DNA from 3 places in the Alkalimarinus coralli genome. Region 1 is predicted to be linked to each of the others. Evidence: predicted binding sites of a transcription regulator. Region 1 holds the regulator's gene; each other region holds the start of a gene.
What was found. The regulator FliA, encoded in region 1, starts transcription of late flagellar genes. The targets are predictions, from matches to a motif close to CTAAAGNTNNNNNNNNNNNNGCCGATA.
Positions count from the first base shown of each region.

Region 2: flgM (flagellar biosynthesis anti-sigma factor FlgM) is a predicted target of FliA. The motif match lies at 2,300-2,326, and genes of this name have one in related genera.
Region 3: MY523_RS09975 (flagellin N-terminal helical domain-containing protein) is a predicted target of FliA. The motif match lies at 2,394-2,420, and genes of this name have one in related genera.

Region 1 is NZ_CP096016.1:1,086,048-1,090,482, reverse strand. It holds gene MY523_RS04840 (chemotaxis protein CheA) at 1-464, opposite strand, end outside; gene MY523_RS04835 (protein phosphatase CheZ) at 476-1,264, opposite strand; gene cheY (chemotaxis response regulator CheY) at 1,279-1,665, opposite strand; gene MY523_RS04825 (RNA polymerase sigma factor FliA) at 1,841-2,572, opposite strand; gene MY523_RS04820 (MinD/ParA family protein) at 2,584-3,396, opposite strand; gene flhF (flagellar biosynthesis GTPase FlhF) at 3,870-4,435, opposite strand, start outside.
Region 2 is NZ_CP096016.1:2,046,901-2,051,335, forward strand. It holds gene MY523_RS09065 (CheR family methyltransferase) at 1-228, opposite strand, end outside; gene MY523_RS09070 (chemotaxis protein CheV) at 301-1,236, opposite strand; gene flgA (flagellar basal body P-ring formation chaperone FlgA) at 1,406-2,161, shown strand; gene flgM (flagellar biosynthesis anti-sigma factor FlgM) at 2,363-2,686, shown strand; gene MY523_RS09085 (flagella synthesis protein FlgN) at 2,700-3,173, shown strand; gene MY523_RS09090 (cyclic di-GMP-binding domain-containing protein, MshE-related) at 3,290-4,024, opposite strand; gene MY523_RS09095 (GGDEF domain-containing protein) at 4,288-4,435, shown strand, end outside.
Region 3 is NZ_CP096016.1:2,257,441-2,261,875, reverse strand. It holds gene MY523_RS09980 (flagellin N-terminal helical domain-containing protein) at 1-1,947, opposite strand, end outside; gene MY523_RS09975 (flagellin N-terminal helical domain-containing protein) at 2,540-4,435, shown strand, end outside.

The DNA.
Region 1 (4,435 bases):
TGCTCAACGGGGGGTTCGTTCATGTCGGGAGCTGTCTCTGTGGCTGGAGCCTCAGATGCTCGCTCGCCTTCAGTTTCAGGAACGGCAAGCCTTGCCAGCGCTTGAATCAAAGCGGGGTCTGCGGGAACCAGCTCTTCCCGATTTCTGCACTGTTCGAACATTTCATTAACGGCATCTAACGCCTGCAGTACCACGTCCATCAATTCGGCAGTAACTGTACGCTTACCATTTCGAAGAATATCGAAGACGTTCTCTGCCACATGGCAGCACTCAACTAACGCATCAAGCTGTAGAAAACCAGCTCCGCCCTTCACCGTGTGGAACCCACGAAATATCGCGTTAAGCAAATCCGTATCATCCGGATTCTGCTCCAAATCCACCAGTTGTTCTGACAGAAGCTCGAGAATTTCACCTGACTCGACTAAAAAGTCCTGGAGAATCTCTTCATCCGCTTCAAACCCCATGCAAGCACTCCTCAAAAACCTAGACTGGAGAGTAAATCATCCACATCATCCTGACTCGAAACCACATCGACACGTTCTTCCGCGTTCATCTGAGGCCCCTCACCACGTTCAATATTCTTTTCTTTTTCTTGTTCTAATCCTTCGTGAACGGTACCTGTAATCTGATCTACCTTACCGGCCATAGCCACTAGGCTTACTAGGTTTTCCTCCACCTCCTGCACCAACCCTGTCACTCTCTTAATGACTTGACCGGTGAGATCCTGAAAATCTTGTGCTAACAATATGTCGGACAAATTACGATAAACTTTATCCGATTGATTGCTTAATTTATCAAGAAACAAGTCCATACGTTTATAAAGCTGACGAAACTCTTCAGGCTTCATCTCTCTGCGACGTAGTTTTGCCCAATCACCTTTTAGAATATCTGCTTCTTCCTTCATTTCCGAAGCAATAGGCATACTCTCTTCTACAAGGTCTAAGGTCTTATTTGCAGCCTTATTGGTCATGTCGACAACATAAGACAAGCGATCAGTCGCATCATCAATTTTGGAAAGCTCTTCCTGACCCGCCCCTCTTGCCGTATCAATATGAAAATTTCTAATTGATTCGTGTAAGGTTCGCGTTAACCGCCCAACTTCCTGGTAAAGACTTTGATCTCGGGTGGCATTTAAGTCTGAGATTACTTTCAACGCTTCTGAAATGTTACCGGAATCAACCAAATCTTTGAGATCAGCGGCCTGGTTTTTAAGCTGCGTTTCAAATCCTGCCATATCCTGCGAGTTTTCTTCTTTATTTGTCATGCACTAACCTGCGCTCAAGAATCGATACGCTCAAAGATTTTATCAATTTTTTCTTTCAGCACCGCCGCAGTAAACGGCTTTACAACATAACCATTTACACCCGCCTGAGCTGCAGCAACAATCTGATCCCGCTTCGCTTCAGCAGTAACCATCAGTACGGGTAAACCTTTCAGATTATCATCAGCTCTTACTGCCTTAAGCAGTTCGATACCCGTCATGCCAGGCATATTCCAATCTGTCACGAGAAAGTCATATTTACCTGTCTGAAGCATTGGCAATGCAGTATTCCCGTCATCCGCTTCATCAGCGTTTGTAAAGCCCAGATCTCTTAACAGGTTTTTTATAATTCTCCTCATAGTCGAAAAATCATCAACTACCAGGATTTTCATATTTTTATCCAAGTCGACCTCCAAAATGCCGAAGCTGGAACCCTTAACAAGCCAGAACTCGATTCAGGCTCATGGTATGAATGTAAGTCTAGCTTGAGTTCGACGGGTATCCAGTTTTTTTTAATGTTAAGCAAAATAACTGCTATCATTTTTCTAAAAAATTCAAGCAGCTATAAGCATGTCAATTTTAGTGCCACTCTATTAACCTAGATCTTAAGCGCAATGCTGCCTGACTGTGTATTTGGCTAACTCGTGATTCACTCACTGAAAGCACCGCCCCAATCTCTTTAAGGTTTAGCTCTTCATCATAGTAGAGCGATAGCACTAATCGTTCTCGTTCGGGTAGTGAGGCTATTGCTTGCACCAACCCCTCTTTAAACGCGTCATCTTGCAATTCTGAATAAGGCGTTTCAGAGGATGCAGCCAACTGATCAACAGCCCCCTCTCCCCCTTCCAGAATTTCTTCAAAGCTAAATAGCTTTCCACTGGCACTATCCTTAATACAGGCATAATACTCGTCTAAGTCCATGTCGAGCTCTGCCGCTACCTCATGATCTTTTGCATCACGACCTTCACGGTCTTCAACCGCTTTGATCGCTTCAGATATCTTACGGGTATTTCTGTGAACAGACCGGGGAACCCAGTCTCCTTTGCGAATTTCGTCCATCATGGCACCACGAATTCGAATCCCGGCGTAGGTTTCGAACGATGCCCCTTTTGATGGCTCATATTTTTTAGAGGCTTCTAACAGCCCCATCATACCGGACTGGATCAGGTCATCCACCTGCACGCTTGCCGGAAGCCTTGCCATCAGATGATAAGCGATACGCTTCACCAGTGGCGCGTGCTGCCGAACCAGACTATCAGCCCGTTCAATATTCGAATCACTATACATCATTTGGCCGTGTACCAATGCCATAAATTAATAATTTACGCCTGCACCAAACGCTCAACAAAAAACTCCAAGTGCCCTCTCGGTGACGAAGGCAAAGGCCAGCTATCCGCTTTTTGCGCTAACGACTTATAGGCTAGTGAAGCTTTTGCACGAGGGTAAGCATCCAATACAGCCCGCTGACGTTGAACTGATTTTTTAACTGCCTCATCGAATGGAATGCTACCAACGTATTGAAGGGCAACATCAAGAAAACGATCTGTTACTTTAACGAGTTTTGAATAAAGGTGACGGCCTTCCTGCTGTGTTTTGACCATATTAGCCAACACTCTAAAGCGATGAATTCCGTAATCTCTGTTTAGTAATTTAATAAGCGCATAGGAGTCGGTAATTGAAGTCGGTTCATCAACCACCACCACAACGATTTCCTGTGCGGCCCTCAAAAAGCTAACCACACTGTCAGATATACCTGCGGCTGTATCCACAACCAATACATCCAAATCGCCTGAGATTTCGCTAAACGCATTAATCAAGCCAGCATGCTCCAAGGGGCTTAAGGAGACCATTTTTTGAGTCCCGGATGAAGCTGGGACAACTTTAATTCCCCCAGGGCCTTCGACCATCACATCTCGCAAGCCACACTCACCTGAAAGAACATCTGCTAAATTTCTGTTCGAAGTAATTCCCAAGAGAACATCAATATTTGCCAACCCCAAGTCCGCATCAAGCACCACGACTCTTCGCCCCATAGAGGAGAGCGCCAAAGCTAGGTTAATCGATACATTACTTTTGCCAATACCGCCTTTACCGCCTGTAACAGCAATAACCTGGACTGGATTTGAATTACTCATACAGGTGTTTATCCCCTATTACTGCAATTTGCTCTATTTCTACAATCTCATTTATTACTACGATCTTAGTGGCACTTACCTAAAACATAATGACTCTGTACTGTCATTCCCGCGCAGGCGGGAATCCATTTGGAACGGAGTCTATAACCCTATGGATCCCCGCGTTCGCGAGGATGACAAGCTTAAGTCAGTGCCATTCACTACGATCTCATTTATTACGACTATCTTATTGCTCTTAACGGAAAAGGCATGCTTCGGCTGAAACTATTCAGTTCTTTGTGCCGCAGCGTTATTTAACGCTTAACCGCTTTAGCTGAAATAAACTACTTTTATTGTTATCACAAACGAAGCGATATATGTTTTCTCAATCGGCCAATTCGATCAAAAAACAGACATTTTATTCACTTAGATAGCTATAAAACAACTAAACTTTTCATCAGTTTAGCAGAGGATACTGTTTTATGTTCTTAATTTCAGGCTGTGTTGCCAAAATACATTGAAGTTAGCTCATTGGCGCGCCCGGTATTATGTATCCGGCCTTGCGTATTAGACAATAACTCTGCTTCAAATTTTTCCTGCTCTTTAAATAACGTAATCGCTTTGCTAACAATGATATGCGCTTTTGCCAAATGAATATCATCGGGTATTTTTTGCCCATCAGTCACATAAGCGACCGATAAACCGCTTAAGTAAAGGAAACTAATTACCTCACCCAGGCTAACAGCCTCGTCCAACTTAGTAACCAGGCACCCTGCCAATCCGACCATCTTATAATAATGGTAGGTGGATTTCATAATCTGGGTTTGTGTTATTGCCGACAGAACCAGATAACTTTGAATATCGAATTTTGAATTACGCAACTCATGCAGCTGCTCAGCCCAATCAGGGTCTTGGTGGTTAAGCCCGGCAGTATCGATAAGTACTAACTTCTTATCCTGTAGCGACTCCAGCACATCGTCCAGCGGGTTTTGTTCATCCACGACTCTAACAGGGATATTTAAAATACGACCAAAGACCATTAGCTGCTCATGCGCGGCTA
Region 2 (4,435 bases), 960 kb from region 1:
AGTGGTCATCGCATCGACCACCCGCTCTTTCAACCCTCTGGCAGATATTTTCTTCAATTGCTGAACCAGCGCCCCAAGGGATTCAACCCCCTCCTCTTCCATGATTTTCCTTAGTCGACTTTTTACCAGATATTGTTTGTTATCGCCCAGCAGTATCCCGCAAGCATCCTGCAAAAAGTCCCTAAACTGCTGATATTCGTCGGCTGCCCCTGGCGGGGGTGAGCTCAAGCGTGTCACCATAAATGTTTTAGTCCAAACAAAAAATATTGTTATCTAGTGAGCAATGTTACCTAGTGAGTGTCAGTGATGTAATTGGTCTACGACTGTCATAACGCGCTCAGCCAATTCATCCGGGCTGAACTTAGCCATAAAATCATCTGCCCCCACCTTTTCAACCATCGCTTTGTTAAAAACACCGCTAAGAGAGGTATGCAGCATGATATAGAGGTCAGCCAATCGAGGGTCTGCCTTGCAGTTGGTTGTGAGGGTGTAACCATCCATCTCAGGCATTTCAACATCAGATATCATCAACGCAAGGTGCTCTTTAATGTCAACGCCTGCCTCCGCCTGCTCACGCAGGTAGTTGAGCGCCTGCTGACCATCATTTTTAGTGATGACCTCAAACCCTACAGCCTGCAAGCAGTTTTGGATCTGTTTACGGGCGACCAAAGAATCATCAACCACCAGCACCCGAAAACGCTGCGCCTTTTCTGTTTGTTCTTCTGTAATAATCCCTGCTGTGACGGTGTCTTCTACAGGGGATACTTCTGCGAGAATTTTTTCAACATCGATAATTTCAACCAACTTGTCATCTAACTGAGTCACAGCAGTCAGATAATTCTCCTTACCTGCCCCCTTTGGTGGTGGGTGAATTTCCCCCCAGTTCAGGTTAACAATACGCTCAACGCCCCCGACTAGAAAGCCCTGAGTTTTACGGTTGTACTCGGTAATAATAACGAAGCTACTGTTTATCTGGTCTTCAGGTATAGGTGCTTGCCCGGTCGCCATTCCCATATCCATAATAGGAATAGTTCCCCCTCTTATATGAGCAACGCCTCTCACCACGGGGTTACGCTTTGGCATCATTGCGAGCTTTGGACACTGCAATACTTCTTTAACTTTAAAGACGTTTATACCGTATATCTGTTCGCCTCGTAATCGAAACAACAACAACTCAAGTCGATTCTCGCCAACCAGCTGAGTTCTCTGGTTAACACTATCCAAAACACCAGCCATAGGTGTATCCCCTGCTTTTTTCTGAATGCTAAAAATTCAAACAAACGGCTAAAGTCCATTGACACGTTATAGTCGATACATTGTGTCGTATTGGCCGCTATTTTTTATATCGGCACACTGTTTGCTTACTTTACAAACAATCTTATTCAATATGTCAAATGGTGTTCATGTGCCTTGTTTAGACAAATACTGCTTACTTCTCATTAGCATAGGCCATTTTTTAAAAGTTCGCAGAGCTATTTTAGTTCTATTGTTACTTTTCAGCATCACACCTGTTAATGCATCTACTTTTAGCGAATGGGCTTCTCAAGAGACCCGTTTTTTTCTTGATGAATATAGCCAAACACTCGCCTCGGAAAAAAATTACCGCTCCAATTATAAAATCGGCAACATTGATCCGCGTTTGAATCTCACAAAATGCAGTACGCCTCTTTCCTTTACCTTTCAGGGCGACCCTTTGGAGAGAAACAAAAATACAATAAAAGTGGTTTGCAGTGATAAAAAGCGATGGTCAATATTTGTCGGTGCTGAAATTAATATATACAAAGAGGTCTGGGTGGCAAGCCAGACGCTGCCACGGGGCCAAAGGGTAAAAAAGTCCGACCTGGAACGCGCTGAAATTCAAGTCAATAAGTTTCGAAAAGGCTACTTTGTTAATCAACAAAACATCGTAGGAATGCTTTTACGACGATCAATCCAGGCCGGTGACGTTTTCTATCCAGGGCTGCTACTACCCCCTAAAGTGGTTGCGCGAGGCGACACCGTTGTTATAAGCGCGCTATCAGACACGATATCCGTTCAGATGATGGGCACAGCGATGAGTGACGGCAAACTGGGCCAACAAATACCGGTGAAAAATAAAAAATCTCAACGAGTCGTTAGGGCAACGGTGATATCAAAGGGGCAGGTTGTTGTTCCGATGTAATGCGTTGTCAATCAAACTGAATTATCTAAAGCGAGTCAGAAACCAATAAACAGAACCTGTGACAGATGTTATTATAGAAGCGAGGCGGCTTATTTCGATAGTTAAATTGCAGTCGTTGAAATAAAATAACGTTTATTATTAAAGTTCTTAAAAGTTTGGTCGATAAGTTAAGCAGAGTCTATTAATTAAAGGTTTACGATCATGGCAATCGACATTAACGGAATAAACCCGAACCGACCGGGTAGCTCCCAAAGCAGGAGTGTTGAAACTCAGCAGCCTCGTCAAAAAGTTGACAACTCAGCACAGGACAAACAGCAGGCACCGACTGAAAAAAGAGGTGAAAGCGTAAGTTTCAGTGGCAAAGCAAAAGACTTTCAGCAAATTGAAGCGAGCTTGAAAAGCTTACCTGAGGTAGATTCAGATAAAGTGGCCAAGATACGCGCGGCCCTAGAAGACGGAAGCTATACTGTCTCACCTGAAAATGTGGCCCAGAAAATGCTTGATATGGAGAAACACATTTTCTGAGAGTAAGTAAGTTATGCCGCTTTTAATTGATCGACTCAAGACTCTGCTGCAAGAAGATATTCAAGACCTTACCCGCTTAAGCGAACTGTTAAACAAAGAGCGCACTGCTTTAAAAGAGCGCTCTAACGACTCTCTCAAGCTACTAACCAGCGAAAAATCCTCCCGAATAAAGTCCATCGAGCATCGCGCTAAAGAAAAAGCCAAACTATTCATTGATGCCGGCCATCAGATTAGAAAGGGTGAATTTGAAAAAGTAATCGCCGATATTCCTGACCCGGAACTACAAGCATTGTGGAGAAAGGTGAATGTAGGGCTAAGATTCTGTCAAGATCAAAACACCATCAATGGAAAGGTCGTCAGCCACTCCCTTAAGCGCGTTAACAAGCTAATGGATATTGTGAGAGGGCAGCATAACAAACCCAACCTTTACGGTTCATCAGGCAAAGAAAGCTCTATTGGTGGGCTTAACTCAATAGCAAAGGCCTGATCAATTTACTGACCAGGCCTTTAATTTAGAATGTCTGTTTGCTTTGGAATGGTCTCTCGACTGCTGAGAGCTTTAAACTACAGAGACAGAAACTAAGAATACTCCTTATGCGTTTATTATCTTACCGTTATGGTTACGGAAGAATCGGCAGAGAAGTTAATATCACTCATATACACACTTCCGAACGACGCACTTGTTGGCCCAGCCCCTGCGACTCTGATATTTTCCAGGCTAATCTTGTCAATATGAGTAGGGAGTGCCAACTTCATCTTGCCAGGTTCGAGCATTTCAAAACCAGGCTTACTGGTATCATAAACGACACCTTCTACCTTTGAATCCCACGCCAACATATTAGTCACCGGAACAAACACGTTCGTCAGGTTTTTTAAGACCTTAACAGAATCTGGCTTCTCTTCGTTGTTAACCATCTGCATTAAGTTTTGAATGTCGTCAGTGATACCTTGCGCTGTCACACCCGCCAACGAGTCATCATCAAGGGCTTTCATGCCAGTTTTGGACTTAAATGCATTAATCTGCTCGCCAGCTATTGCATCACTGCTGGCGTTGCTTGTCTGGGTTGAAGCGGCAAACGCAACCATAGGCTGAAGTGGCGTTACAACCATAGCTACAAATGCAGCCGTATAACGATAACGCTTTTGATGCTTTAGCGTTCGATCCAGGTCTCGGTCTGTAATCAAGCCTTGGCAAACCAGCACCTCACCTAATCTTTGACCAGTCCTTTTCTGCTGAGCCAGTGCGCTATCAAGCTGCTGTTCAGTAATATAACCCCGATTAACCAGTAACCGACCAAGACGGGATTTGTCTAGTTGTTTTGTTTTTGTAGCTATCATATCCCCGACCTCTAACGTGTTTGAGTTTGTATTGATCCCACACGAATAATGGTACGTATTGCGGTTTTTGTACACAGGATAAGCTTGTCGATTAGTTAAGAAATGTAAGTACAGTTTTCGATTTGATACAGGGCAAAAAAATGAAAAAACAATATTTTTGTAAATCAGTTAGTTAGTAGAACTTCCATTTTAAAAAAGTATTCTATAATAACTGTTCGAGAGCCAAATAAAGCATCTTCAGCCGATACCATCAGGAAAAGTCATTGTCATTTAAAATTCAGGATATTAATTTACCCATTAAGCTGATTCAGGAGGCTCAGGCATACCTTTTCAGAAAGCGTTTTTTCTACCGGTTTAGCGATATCGTTGAAGCTAAGTATATTCAATATATGCTTTCGAGTTACCAGTTAG
Region 3 (4,435 bases), 1.2 Mb from region 1:
GTTCTCGGCAGTAATCGCTTGGCTATCGATGGTAGATTCAAATCGGTTCTGAATCGCACCCAGATCCGCACGGGTAAAGTTGATTTGATCGAGTGCATTATCAACCGCGTTAAGCGCGGCTATCGCTCCATCAACAGTGGATATATCGATATCTTGTATCAACTGCCCATCTTCGGCCGAACCAAAAGAGCCTACTTCAAAGCCTGAATTGGTCGCGATAGCACCGGTTAGGGACGATAACTCAATTTTACCTGCCGAAAGCAAAGTAACTGACCCGTTTGCGGTTTGGTTAGTGGTTAAACCAATGTTGGCAGCGGTAAGGCCGGTGAAATTACTTGCCACGACATTTCGCCCATCATCGGCAATGAGTCTATAGCTATTTCCAAAGGCTTCTGCACGAATGCCAGACTGGCCTGACTTGTTGTTTACCGCGTCAACGATCGAGCCTTGAACATCAGCCGCTGAATCAGCAGCCGCCCATGACAGGTTAACTTGTACACCGTTCAGCTGGAATGACCCTGTTATTGCAGAACCAACGCCTGCAATGGCTGCGTCAGCATTGAGAATTGCTGCATTAACCTCTGCCGTTACGCCTGTTCGATCAGCAACCTCATTGATCGCGCCAGCCTTAGAGATGGCGCTATAGTCATTCCCGACGCTTGAGGCCGTGTCGAAAGAGCTCAGGCTCGGGCCTACTGGCACGCCGTTGATGACTAAGTCTCCAGTGGCCAGTGCATTGGATGGCTGGGTTTCACTAATAGCACCACTATTGTTGCCACTAAACGTGCCAACCTGAAGCCCTGCGTTCCCTATGTCGGCGTTGGTATCCAGAGACATCTCTTTACCCGCAGAAGAGACGAGCGTGTAAGTACCCAAGTAGGTGTTTGAGTTTGTTGCATCTGTTGTTGCACCTGTGCCCAAACTGGCAGGCAAACCATAAGCGCTAGAGTTGACTGTTCCGTCACCGGTTATTGAAATGTTTCTTCCGTCCGCTGCAGTTAACGATATTCCTGTTGTTGGGTTGCCATTAAAGGTCGCCACAACGCCAGTTTGGCCAGACTTTTCATTGATGGCGGCAGCAACGTTTTCGAGGTTTACACTGACTGAAAGCCCCGCAGCAGTTGATACGGCAATATCGATTCCGTTTATTTGAAGCGTGCCTGCACGGTCAGCGCTGGTGAAACCTGTTGTGCCGCTGATGGAGGTTTCGTTAACGATCGCCTCAATGCCGGTTTGTTCACTGACTTTGTTTATTGCAGCGGCTTTAGCGATGGCACTCTTCTCGTTATCAACATTAGAAAAGCTGTCATCTACACCGGTTGATGCTGGCACTGCGATGCCGTTGATCACTAAGTCTCCCGCTGCGAGAGCGTGGGCTGTGCCTGTTATGGTCGGTATTACTTCAGAGTTTGAGGTAATGCCGTCTGTTTTGGCGGTGCCCAAAACGTCAGTAGTTGTTTGAGCGATGCCAAAGGTAAGACTTTCGCCTTCGTTTGCGCCAATTTGAAAGGTCACATCTTCAAAGGTGCCATCTAACAGCTTGGTGCCGTTAAAGTTAGTCTGTTCAGCAATACGCTGAATTTCATCTTTTAGCTGCTGAACTTCGGTATTAAGCGCTTCTCGGTCAACTGCACTATTGGTTGCGTTGGCAGACTGAAGTGACAGGTCTCGAATTCTTAGCAAGTTATCTGTCATTGCGCCCAAAGCGCCTTCTGCTGTTTGTGAAAGCGAAACACCGTCGCCCGCGTTTCTTATGGCAACATCTAGCCCTCTGGTTTGAGAGGTAAAACGAGTCGATATTGCCAACCCCGCCGCATCGTCTTTAGCGCTGTTAATGCGTAAGCCAGAAGACAGACGTTGAAGTGATGTATTGTAGTCACCCTGAGAGTTATTCAGGTTTCGCTGCGCGTTGATAGACGCAATATTGGTATTGATGATTTGAGGCATTATACCCTCCTGCTTATCTTCTATACCGGCGGACAGCATTCCCTAAATGGGTTAAGCAACTACCGGCTGCTTTAAAGTTTTTATTCCGATACTGATGAAGGTTCAGAACACCGTATCTGCGCTTAACAGCCTTAAAGCATGTGGTGTGCCAGTTTCTTAAATAATGATGCATCTGTATGAAAAATAAGCGTTTATATTTTTGTGAGTGGCTTAAAGGGGAAGAGGACAGGGCTGATAAATACGAAAAGTTGCCGGTCTTTTGGCGGTGAATTGCCGCTTTTGTGTGTGAGCAGTGTTTAGAGTAATAGGTAAAAAAATAGAAATATTTTTAAAAATACTAAAGTAATTAAATATTTTAAATTCAATGGTTTATAGATATTTTTTTTATTTTAAAAGCTGTTTTTAACGCAAGGGTCAATTACTTTTACATTCCGTAACATTAAAAATTAAAGGTCGCCAAATTTGTGCCGTTAAACATCACAAGGCAAGTATCTATCCATTCGACGGCTTACGTTTTTAATGATGTGGCGCGGAGATATGGTAACTCAATAACGAGAGCGCCTTGTTTGATGAAGGTTCTAGGAGAAACATTATGCCACAAATTATAAATACCAATATTAACTCGCTAACCGCACAACGTAATCTGAACAATGCTCAGTCAGATAATGCACAAGCATTGAATCGTTTGTCTTCAGGTTTACGTATCAACAGTTCAAAAGATGATGCGGCAGGTTTGGCTATATCAACTCGTTTTGAATCACAGATTAGTGGTTTGAATGTTGCAACACGAAACGCAGGTGATGGTGTATCGCTGGCGCAAACTGCTGAAGGTGGTTTGGACTCGATTACCACTAACTTATCTCGTTTACGTGAGCTGGCGGTACAGTCTGCTAACGCAACCAACACTGATGTTGACCGTGAAGCCCTAAACGCCGAAGCAAAACAGATTATTGATGAGATTGGCCGTATCTCTGATCAGACTAACTTTAACGGCGTTAAGCTGCTAAATGGTGACTTCCAGGCCCAAACCTTCCAGGTGGGTGCAAACGTGGGTGAAACCATTGATGTAAACATTGCGGAAGTAACTACATCTACATTAGGTAGTGCCGAAACAGCAGGTATAACATCAAATATCAGTAAGGCTGCTTTAACTGTAGGTGTTGCGGCAGAAACAACTGCTCTGGTTGCTGGTGATTTGAACATTAACGGAGTGGCAGTTGGAGCATCATCTGCGGCAGCTGATACTACTTCATCTTCTAAGCAGGCATCTAGTGCAATTGCTAAGGCTGCTGCTATTAATGCGGTAAGTGACCAAACTGGCGTTACTGCTACAGCAGCGGAGAATACTGTTGAAGGTACCTCTATCACTGCGGATATGACGGCTGCTGCCGGAAATGTCTCTATTAACGGCGTGACCATCGATATTCAGGTTGGGGCCGCTACTGCAGGAGAAGGCGTGCGCAATGAGCTGGGTAAAGTGGCCGATGCCTTGAATGCTAAATCCGATGCAACAGGTGTAACTGCGTCCGTAGTTACTACTGATGACGGCTTCCGAATCGATTTAAGTGCAGCAGATGGAAGAAACATTGAGCTTGGTCAGGCGACTGTAACTACCGCTGCTCTTGGTATGGCTGCCGGTGGTGCTGCTGGCGCTGAAGAGGTCTATACGGGAAATGTCACACTTACGAGTGCTGATGGGTCAGATATAAAAATTACCTCTACAACGGGTGATATAGATAATGCTGGTTTTGAAGAGGGAAGTTTCAGTGGAGTAAATGGTGGTGTCGTTGGTGATGCGGATACGGTAGCAAGTGGCCGTGTTGCATTGGTTTCTGGTGATTTAACAATTAATGGAGCGACTGTAGGTCAGTCTTTTGCGTCAGATGATACTGCATCGACCGCAAATTCAGATGCGAGTGCTATCTCGGTAGCTGCAGCGATAAACCGGATTTCTGATACCACAGGAGTTACTGCTGAAGCTGGCGAGAATACAATTTATTCTGGCGACATTACTGTAACCACAGCTGGGCAGATAGGTATTAATGGCGTCACTATTGATATTGCTGCTGGTTCAGATGTGGCGACTAAGGTAACTAACGCTATTGATGCTATCAATGCGAAGTCTGGCCAGACTGGTGTGAGAGCTGAGGTGTTGGATGGTGACAGCTATAAGTTAGTAGCTGAAGATGGACGTAATATAGAGCTTACCGGTGGTGGTGCTGCTAACGATGAAGGTTTTGTTGATAGTGTAAATGTCGCAAGTGTGGTGCTTAAATCAGCAGGCTCATTTACCTTAGGTACAGAAACTGGAGATATTGAAAATGTTGGCCTAAATGTCGGCACTTACGGTGGCTCTGAGTCTGGTACGTTGCTGAAAGATGTTGATATCAGTACGGTTGCTGGTGCGAATGCTGCTATCCAGGCAGTGGATAACGCGCTAACACAGGTTAACACCGAGCGTGCAAACTTGGGTGCGATCCAAAACCGC